DNA from 2 places in the Rhodoplanes azumiensis genome. Region 1 is predicted to be linked to the other one. Evidence: predicted binding sites of a transcription regulator. Region 1 holds the regulator's gene; the other holds the start of a gene.
What was found. Region 1 encodes LexA, which represses DNA repair genes until DNA is damaged. Its sites were predicted from a motif close to TGTTCNNNNTGTGTTCNG; they were not measured.
Positions count from the first base shown of each region.

Region 2: ACFSOX_RS19860 (ImuA family protein) is a predicted target of LexA. The motif match lies at 2,840-2,857, and genes of this name have one in related genera.

Region 1 covers NZ_JBHUIW010000012.1:40,933-45,333, reverse strand. The annotation lists gene uvrA (excinuclease ABC subunit UvrA) at 1-455, opposite strand, end outside; gene lexA (transcriptional repressor LexA) at 963-1,679, opposite strand; gene ACFSOX_RS11870 (molybdopterin molybdotransferase MoeA) at 1,923-3,140, opposite strand; gene moaC (cyclic pyranopterin monophosphate synthase MoaC) at 3,140-3,682, opposite strand; gene trpC (indole-3-glycerol phosphate synthase TrpC) at 3,730-4,401, opposite strand, start outside.
Region 2 covers NZ_JBHUIW010000027.1:78,654-83,054, forward strand. The annotation lists gene ACFSOX_RS19845 (hypothetical protein) at 34-630, shown strand; gene ACFSOX_RS19850 (L,D-transpeptidase) at 1,006-1,725, shown strand; gene ACFSOX_RS19855 (DUF2865 domain-containing protein) at 1,874-2,608, shown strand; gene ACFSOX_RS19860 (ImuA family protein) at 2,871-3,707, shown strand; gene ACFSOX_RS19865 (Y-family DNA polymerase) at 3,589-4,401, shown strand, end outside.

The DNA.
Region 1 (4,401 bases):
CGGTCGACCATCTGGGACACGGTCTGGCTCTCGATCGGGAGACCGGTCGCCGGCGAGTAGGGCACGCCGACGCGCGCCCACAGGAGACGCATGTAGTCGTAGATCTCGGTGACGGTGCCGACCGTCGAGCGCGGGTTCTTGGAGGTGGTCTTCTGCTCGATCGAGATGGCGGGGGAGAGGCCGTCGATCTGGTCGACGTCCGGCTTCTGCATCATCTCGAGGAACTGGCGCGCATAGGCCGACAGCGACTCGACGTAGCGGCGCTGGCCCTCGGCATAGATGGTGTCGAAGGCGAGCGAGGATTTGCCCGAGCCCGACAGGCCGGTGAAGACGACGAGCTTGTCGCGCGGCAGGTCGACGTCGACGTTCTTCAGATTGTGCTCGCGCGCCCCCCGGATGGAGATCAACCGCCCGTCGGGGCGGCGGGAGCGCGACGTCTCGCTTCGATCGGTCATACGGAGTCCAGACAACGGCGTGCGGTCACGAATCTTGCGGTCACGGGCCTTGCGGTCACGGGCCTTGCGGTCATGGTCCGAGTCAGGGTCCAAGTCACGGTCCGAGTCACGGTCCGAGTCACGGCTCGGCCGCGGGTCGGCGGGCGGCCGCGGCGGGCTCGGAACGTAGAAAGAACGCCGGGCGAGCACCAGCGAAAAGCGCGCTCCCGGCGGTCCCCGGCACCCTGCCGACGGCTTTGCGGTACGATCATGGCACGCGGGCCGGATCACCGCGCCGGCGCGGATCCATGGTGGTGGCCGCCGGGGCCGGTGCCCCCGGTGCCCCAACTCGCGCCGGCGTTCGGCGCGCCCGTGCCGCACCACCGCCGCGACGCACCCGAGGCGGCCGCCCACGGCCCATCTCGACATGCGGACGCGAGCGTCCGCATGGGCACGGATCGGCACGGGACGCCCCGGCGGACGATGCGGGCCTCCGCGTCGCGGCCGGCGCGGCCGGCGCAGGGCGGCTCAGTACCGCCGCATCAGGCCGACGAGCTTGCCCTGGATGCGCACCCGGTTGGGGGGAAGGATGCGCACCTCGTAGGAGGCGTTGGCGGGCTCCAGCGCGATCGAGGCGCCGCGGCGGCGGAAGCGCTTGAGCGTCGCCTCCTCCTCGTCGACCAGGGCGACGACGATGTCGCCCGTGTCGGCGTTCTCGGAGCGGCGGATCAGGGCGATGTCGCCGTCGAGGATGCCGGCGTCGATCATCGAATCGCCACGCACCTCGAGGGCGAAATGGTCGCCGGCGCTCAACAGCTCGGGCGGCACGTTGACGATCGAGCTCTTGGTCTGGATCGCCTCGATGGGGGTGCCGGCGGCGATCCGGCCCATCACCGGCACGGCGATCGGGCGGGCCGTGTCCTCGTCCTGCGGCTGCGGGGCGGGCGGGCGAACCCGGCCGAGATTGCCTTCGATGACGCTCGGCGTGAAGCCGCGGGCGCGGCCGCCCGCCATGACGCCGTGGCCGACCGATTCGGGCAGCTTGATCACCTCGATGGCGCGCGCCCGGTTGGGCAGGCGGCGGATGAAGCCGCGCTCCTCCAGGGCCGTGATCAGGCGGTGGATGCCGGACTTGGAGCGCAGGTCGAGCGCGTCCTTCATCTCGTCGAAGGACGGCGGCACGCCGCTTTCCTTCAGGCGTTCGTGGATGAACCGCAACAGCTCGAACTGCTTCCGCGTCAACATGCGTCGTCCCCCGGGGCTTGCTCAGGCAGTGCAACGCAGCCGCCTAAACAAATCATGAACATACCCTATCTGTTCGGCATGTGTTCCGCAACCTTTTAATGCCGGCCGGGGGAATCGACAGGTCACGGCGAATGTTGGTTAGCCCTAAGGCCTGGTTCAGGCGAGCAAAACCGTGCACCCGGGGGAACGCGAGCGCTGCGCCGGCCGATCGACCGTGTCCGATCGGCGCGGCGGCGCGGCCGGTCAGGCCGGCAGACGAATCACGCGGCAGGGGCCGCCGGCCGTGACGGCGGGCGCGTGCGGCGGCCGCATCAGCAGCCCGTCGGCGAGGCCGAGCGGGGCGAGCAGCGAGGAGTCCTGGTCCGTCACCGGCGTCGCGACGAGGCGGCCCTCGGCGTCGGTCGAGAGCGTCGCGCGCAGAAAATCGGCGCGCTCGTCGTTGGCCTTCAGGTCGGCGCCGGCGACCGCCGGCTCGTCCGCGATCGCGAGGTCGGCGCGGCCCTGCAGACGGCGCAGCAGCGGCACCAGAAACAGGACCGCGGTGACGAAGGCGGACACCGGATTGCCGGGCAGCCCGAGCACGTGGATGTCGCCCAGCCGTCCGCTCATCAGCGGCCGGCCGGGCCGCATGGCGATCTTCCAGAAGGCGAGCTGCATGCCCTCGGCCGCGAGCGCCGACTGGACGAGGTCGTAGTCGCCGACCGAGGCGCCGCCGGTCGTCACCAGCACGTCGACGTTTTCGGCGCGGGCGCGGCGGATCGCCGCGACGGTGTCGTCCAGCCGGTCCGGCACGATGCCGAGATCGAGCGTGTCGGCGCCCTCGTGGCGGGCCAGCGCCGCGATGGCGAAGCCGTTCGAGTAGACGATTTGTCCCGGCCCCGGAGGCGTACCGGGCGGCACCAGCTCGTCGCCGGTCGCCAGCAGCCCGACGCGGGGCCGCCGATGCACCGTCACGGCCGGGTGGTTCATGGCGGCGGCGAGTGCGAGGTCGCGCATCGACAGGCGGCGGCCCGCGCGGAGCAGAACCGTGCCGGTCGAAAAGTCGCGGCCACGGCTGCGGACGTGGCGGCCGCGCATGCCCGCGGCGGCCGAGAAGGTGACGGTGTCGCCGTCGCGGGTGGCGTTCTCCTGCACGACCACGGTGTCGGCGCCGGCCGGCATCACGCCCCCGGTGAAGATGCGGGCCGCTTCGCCTTGGCCGACCGTGCCGTCGAACGGCCGCCCGGCCGGCACCTCGCCGATCACCCGCAGCCGGGCGCCGGGCGCCGTCACGTCGGTGAACCGCACCGCGTAGCCGTCCATGGCGGAGACGTCGTCGGGCGGCTGGGTGCGCAGCGCCGCCAAGTCCGCGGCGAGCACGCGGCCGTGGGCGTCGCCGACCGGCACGTCCTCGGCCGGCAGCGGCACGGCCCGTTCCAGCACCCGGGCGAGGGCGTCGGCGACCGACAGGGGCGGCGCCATCAGGCGTCTCCGCCGTCGCCGACGGCTTGGTCGGTGCCGGGCTGGTCGGTGCCGGGCTGGTCGGCGCGAAAATGGCCGGACTTGCCGCCCTGCTTCTCCAGGAGCCGCACGCCCTCGATGCGCATGCCGCGCTCCACCGCCTTGACCATGTCGTAGATGGTGAGGCACGCGACCGAGACGGCGGTGAGCGCCTCCATCTCGACGCCGGTCTGGCCGGCGACCTGCACGGTCGCGGTCACGCGCAGGCCGGGCAGAGCGGGCTCGGGCGTGATCTCCACCTCGGCCTTGGTGATCATCAGCGGATGGCAGAGCGGGATCAGCTCGTGGGTCTTCTTGGCCGCCATGATGCCGGCGACGCGGGCGACGCCGAGCACGTCGCCCTTCCTGGCGTCGCCGCGCAGCACGAGATCGAGCGTCGCGGCCGTCATCACGACGCGGCCTTCGGCGACGGCGATGCGCTTCGTCGAGGCCTTGTCGGAGACGTCGACCATGCGGGCCTCGCCGCGCGCGCCGATATGGGTGAGCTGCGGCTCGTCGGTCATGCTGGGGTCCGGGTTGGTTCGCGGAACGGTGTGGTCGTCGGGCGCGATCACTCGGCCGCGGGCGCGGCGGCGCCGCGGCCGAGGAGCGCACGGGTCGCCGCCGTCACGTCGGCCTGACGCATCAGGCTCTCGCCGATCAGATAGGTCGAGATGCCGACGCGGGCGAGACGGGCGAGATCGGCGGGCGTGAAGATGCCGCTCTCGCCGACCAGCACGCGGTCCTTGGGCACCAGCGGCGCGAGCCGCTCGGAGACCTCGAGCTTCGTCTCGAAGGTCTTGAGGTCGCGGTTGTTGATGCCGAGGAGCCGCGAGGAGAGCTTCAGGGCGCGCTCCAGCTCGGTTTCGTCGTGGACCTCGATCAGCGCGTCCATGCCGTGCTCGGCCGCGGTCTCCTCCAGGTCGCGGGCGGTGCGATCGTCGACGGCCGCCATGATGATCAGGATGCAGTCGGCGCCGAGCGCGCGCGCCTCGACCACCTGATAGGGGTCGTAGAGGAAGTCCTTCCGGATCACCGGCAGCGCCGTCGCGGCGCGCGCCGCGATCAGATGGTCGGGACGGCCCTGGAAGCTCGGGCCGTCGGTCAGGACCGACAGGCAGGTGGCGCCGCCCGCCTCGTAGGCGCGGGCGAGCGCCGGCGGGTCGAAGTCGGCCCGGATCAGCCCGCGTGACGGGCTCGCCTTCTTGATCTCGGCGATCAGGGCGGGTTGCTGGCGGGCGAG
Region 2 (4,401 bases), on a different contig from region 1:
CACGGGGCGATCTCGGCATAATGGGGCAAACCCATGTGCAAGACCAAGATTCTCTCTGCTTTGGGTGTTTCCGCGATCGTCGCCTGGGCCGCGCTGGCCGTCGGTGGCGAGCCGGTGTTCGGTGGCAACAGCGCCGAGGCGCAGGCCCGCACCGCGTCGCTGGCCGCGCCGATCGATCGCACACGGAAAAGTGATCGGCTGCCGACGACCGCGACCACGCGCCAGGAGCCGAAGATCATCGCCACGGTCGAGGTGGTCGGCGTCCGCGATGCCGCCATCGTCTACCGCGATCGCGACGGCCGCGTCCTCTACAAGAGCGACCCGCTGACCAACGCCACCGTGGTGACCAAGGGCGTCGTGCTGCCGGAGGTGACGGTGCGCGAGACCCAGCAGAGCCCGGTGCGTCCGGTGGTGACCGACGCCATCCCGCCCCGCCCGGCGCCCGGCCCGGCCGCCTCCTCGCGCGATCCGGCCAAGCCTGCCGCCGCGCCGACCGGCCGCCCGCGCATCCCGGAGGGTTGCGACCCGGCCGCCAGCCCGATCGCCGCGCCGCAGCTCGCCCACATCCTCAGCAAGTGCCTGGTCGAGGCGCCGAGCCAGACCAACGTGAAGCTCGCCGCGCTGATGTGAGAGTCGTCCGCGAGCGCGCGCGGCACCGACACGAGACCTGATCGGAACGGCCGGGCCAGCGCCCGGCCGTTTTGTTTGGTGCGCATCGGACTGTCAGAATGGCACCGAGGATCTGCGAGTGCGGCGTGGCTCCCTCTCCCCAGCGGGGAGAGGTGAAAGAGCGTGCCCGAGCGGCTTTCATGGACTTTTGTGAGGAGACGTGAGGCTCGCGCCGGATCGTCACGTCACACCCTCATCTGATCACGTCGCGGCTCCCCGCTTTCTGCGGTCGCTTTAAGGGATGCTTAATTTTCTTCCTTAACGGCCGGGAACTCTTTCGCGCTTCGCCGGTTGTCTCGGCGGCAGTCAATGCCGGGGAACAACAGGGGGATGGACATGGCTCGCTCCGCGAAGCTCTCTCTCGTCATCGGTGCGGTCGGTGCGCTCGCCCTCGGGATCGCCGGAATGAGCGCCGCGCCCGCCAAGGCCGATCCGCTGTCGCTGTTCGCGCCCGACGGCTATCGCTCCTCCTCGATCGACCGCTACATCCGCGACGACCGGGTCGAGGAGACGGCGCCGCGCGCCAGCACGCCGGCGCATCTGCGCCGCCAGGTCGTGTCCTATGCGGGCGCCGAGGCGCCCGGCACCATCATCATCGACACGCCGAACACCTATCTCTACCTGGTGATGCCGGGCGGCAAGGCGATGCGCTACGGCATCGGCGTCGGCCGCGAGGGCTTCACCTGGTCGGGCGTCGAGCACATCACCCGTATGGCCGAGTGGCCGGACTGGCATCCGCCGGCGGAGATGATCGCCCGTCAGCCCTATCTGCCGCGCTTCATGGCCGGCGGCCCCTCGAACCCGCTCGGCGCCCGCGCCATGTATCTCGGCTCGTCGGTCTATCGCATCCACGGCACCAACGCCCCGGACACCATCGGCCAGCGTGTGTCGTCGGGCTGCATCCGGCTCGCCAACGAGGACGTGATCGACCTCTACGGCCGGGTGAAGACGGGCGCCAAGGTGGTCGTGCTGCCGATGTCGTCGCGTGGCGTCGCCGGCATCTCGGCGCCGTCGGCCCGCACGGCCGACACCCGGGCCGGCGCCCGCATCAACTGATCTGTTTCGCGATGAAGCGGCGGGGTCTCAGGGCCCCGCCGCGTCCGCATGCGACGCCTCGTTCTTTTCGATGATCGTTTTCCGCCCGCGTGCCTCGCGTGGGCTTTCGGCGACCGCGATGCCCTCTCGATCCAAGTCAGTCTTCCGGATGCGTCTGCTTCCGGCCGGCGCCGTTCTGCTGCTCGGCCTCGCCGCGCCGCTGCCGGCGGCCGCCCAGTCCCGAACGTCCGCTTGGACGCCCGCTTGGACGCCGGCGGCGTCCGGCGGCGTGTTCGAGAGCATCTTCGGCACCGGCGCCCCGTTCGGGCGCAGCCCGCCGCGCGCCGCTCCGGTGATGGCCTATGCGCCGCCGACGGGCTCTCCCGACGCCGGCGCATTGCCGCCGGGGGGGACCGTCCCCGAGGCTGCCCCGGCCGTCACGGCCTATTGCGTGCGCCTGTGCGACGGCCGCTTCTTCCCGCTGACCGCGCCCGCCGCCGTGTCGCCGGCCAAGCTGTGCAGCGCCTTCTGCCCGGCGAGCCGCACCAAGGTGTTCGAGGGCGCCGGAATCGATCAGGCGGTCGCCCCGGACGGCAGCCGCTACGCCGGCCTCTCGACCGCGCATCGCTATCGCAAGGAGCTGGTCGACGGCTGCACCTGCAACGGCCGCGACGCCTTCGGCCTCGTCAAGGTCGACATCGCCGCCGATCCGACGCTGCGAGCCGGCGACGTGGTGGCGACGCACGACGGCCTGAAGGTCTACCAGGGCGTCGGCGGCTCGCGGCACCGCGCCGCCGACTTCACGCCGATCCGGCGCTCGCCCCTGGTCTCGGCCGACATCCGCAGCAAGCTGCGCAATCTCCGGGTCGCCAAGGATCTCGGCGCCCCCAAGCGCGGGCTGTGATCGCCCGCGGCCGTCATGCGCGGGCGAAGACCCGCACATCCATCCGGCTCGGGGCCAAGCGCGTTTCTGCGCAGGACGACGGGGCGTCGGGTCGCGCCCGGCGACGACGTCGCGGAATCGCGTGGCGCCCCTCGCCCGTCCGAAAATTTTAACGATCCAGCGACCCTCTCCGACCGTCCCGGCATCCGTGCCCGAGCGTCCTTGACTCGCGCCGGGCTTTCCGGAATCCATAAGAACATATCAGGAACAAAGAGGGCCGATCGTGACCATGCCGCCCCGCGATGCGGGCGAGATCTTGCGTGCGCTCCGACGCCGGGTCGCCGCCCTCGAGGCGCACCGGCCGGCGCCCGCGGATGCCGCCGATTCGGTGCTCGCCCTCGGCGTGCCGGCGCTCGACCGGGCGCTCGGCGGCGGGATCGCGCTGGGCGTCCTGCATGAAATCGTGCCGGCGGCGCCACGCGACCTCGCCGCCGCGGCCGGCACCGTGCTGGCGCTCGCCGTGCATGCGCTCGCCACGGTGCGCCGCTTCGCCCGCCGCGAGGTGTTGTGGATCCAGGCCGACCTCGCCGGGCGCGAGGCGGGGCGGCTCTACGGTCCGGGCGTCGCGGCGCTCGGCCTGTCGCCGGTCCGGCTGGTCGAGATCGCGGTGGCGCGCGAGCGCGACGCCGCCTTCGCCATGGAGGAGGCGCTGGCCTGCCGGGGCCTCGCCGTGGTGGTCGGCGAGTTTTTCGACGACCGCGCCCTCGATCTCGTCGCGCTGCGCCGGCTGTCGCTCGCCGCCGCGGCCGGCGGCGGTCTCGGCCTGCTGCTGCGCCACCGCGCCGCGGCGCTGGCGAGCCCGGCCGCGACCCGGCTGGAGATCGCCGCCGCGCCCGGCCTGCCCGACGGCTTCGGCGGCCTCGGCCAGCCCGCCGTCCTCCTCTCCGTCCTGCGGAACCGCCGCGGCCCGACCGGCCGCTGGCTCCTCGTCTGGGATCACCATGAGCATGTCTTCCGCGAGCCCGCCCGGCGCGACGCGCCGGTTCCTCTCCCTGTGGCTGAGGCGCCTGTCGACCGACCGGATTGGTCGCACCCAGACGCGGCCCGCCGGACCAGGTGAGGCCGCGACGGGGGCCGGCCACGCCGCCGCGGCGGCTGAGCCGCTGGTCACGGCCGAGACGATAAGATCGGCGCAGCGCATCGCCGCCGTGAGCGACGCTGCGCAAAAGCTCGGCCTGACGGTCGGCACCACGGTCGCCGACGCCCGCGCCCGCCATCCCGGTCTCGTGGTCGTGCCGCACGATCCGGACGCCGACGCCGCGCTGCTCGACGCCGTCGCCGAGGCCTGCGACCGCTTCACGCCGCTGGTGGCGCTCGATCCGCCCGACGGGCTCCTGCTCGACATCACCGGCTGCGCCCATCTGTTCGGCGGCGAGGCGGCGCTCGCCGCCGCCCTTCACGCCCGCCTCGCCGCCGGCGGCCTCGCGGCTCGCATCGCCATCGCCGATACGCCTGGGTGCGCTTTTGCCGTTGCCCGTTACGGCGTCTGTGCCGCGCGGCGCCCCCCACCCCCGACCCCTCCCCGCCACGAGCTTCGCTCGCGGGGGGAGGGGAGCCGCAGCGCTTCTGCTCCCCTCCTCCCGTTCGCGTCAGCGAATGGCGGGGAGGGGTTGGGGGTGGGGGGCTCTTCGGCTGCCTGGCCCGGATCTCCGGACAGACGGGATCCCATCCTCCTCGTTCCCCCCGACGGCCAGGACGCGGCGCTGGCGCCGTTGCCGCTCGCCGCGCTGCGGCTGCCCCGAAGCATGGTCGCC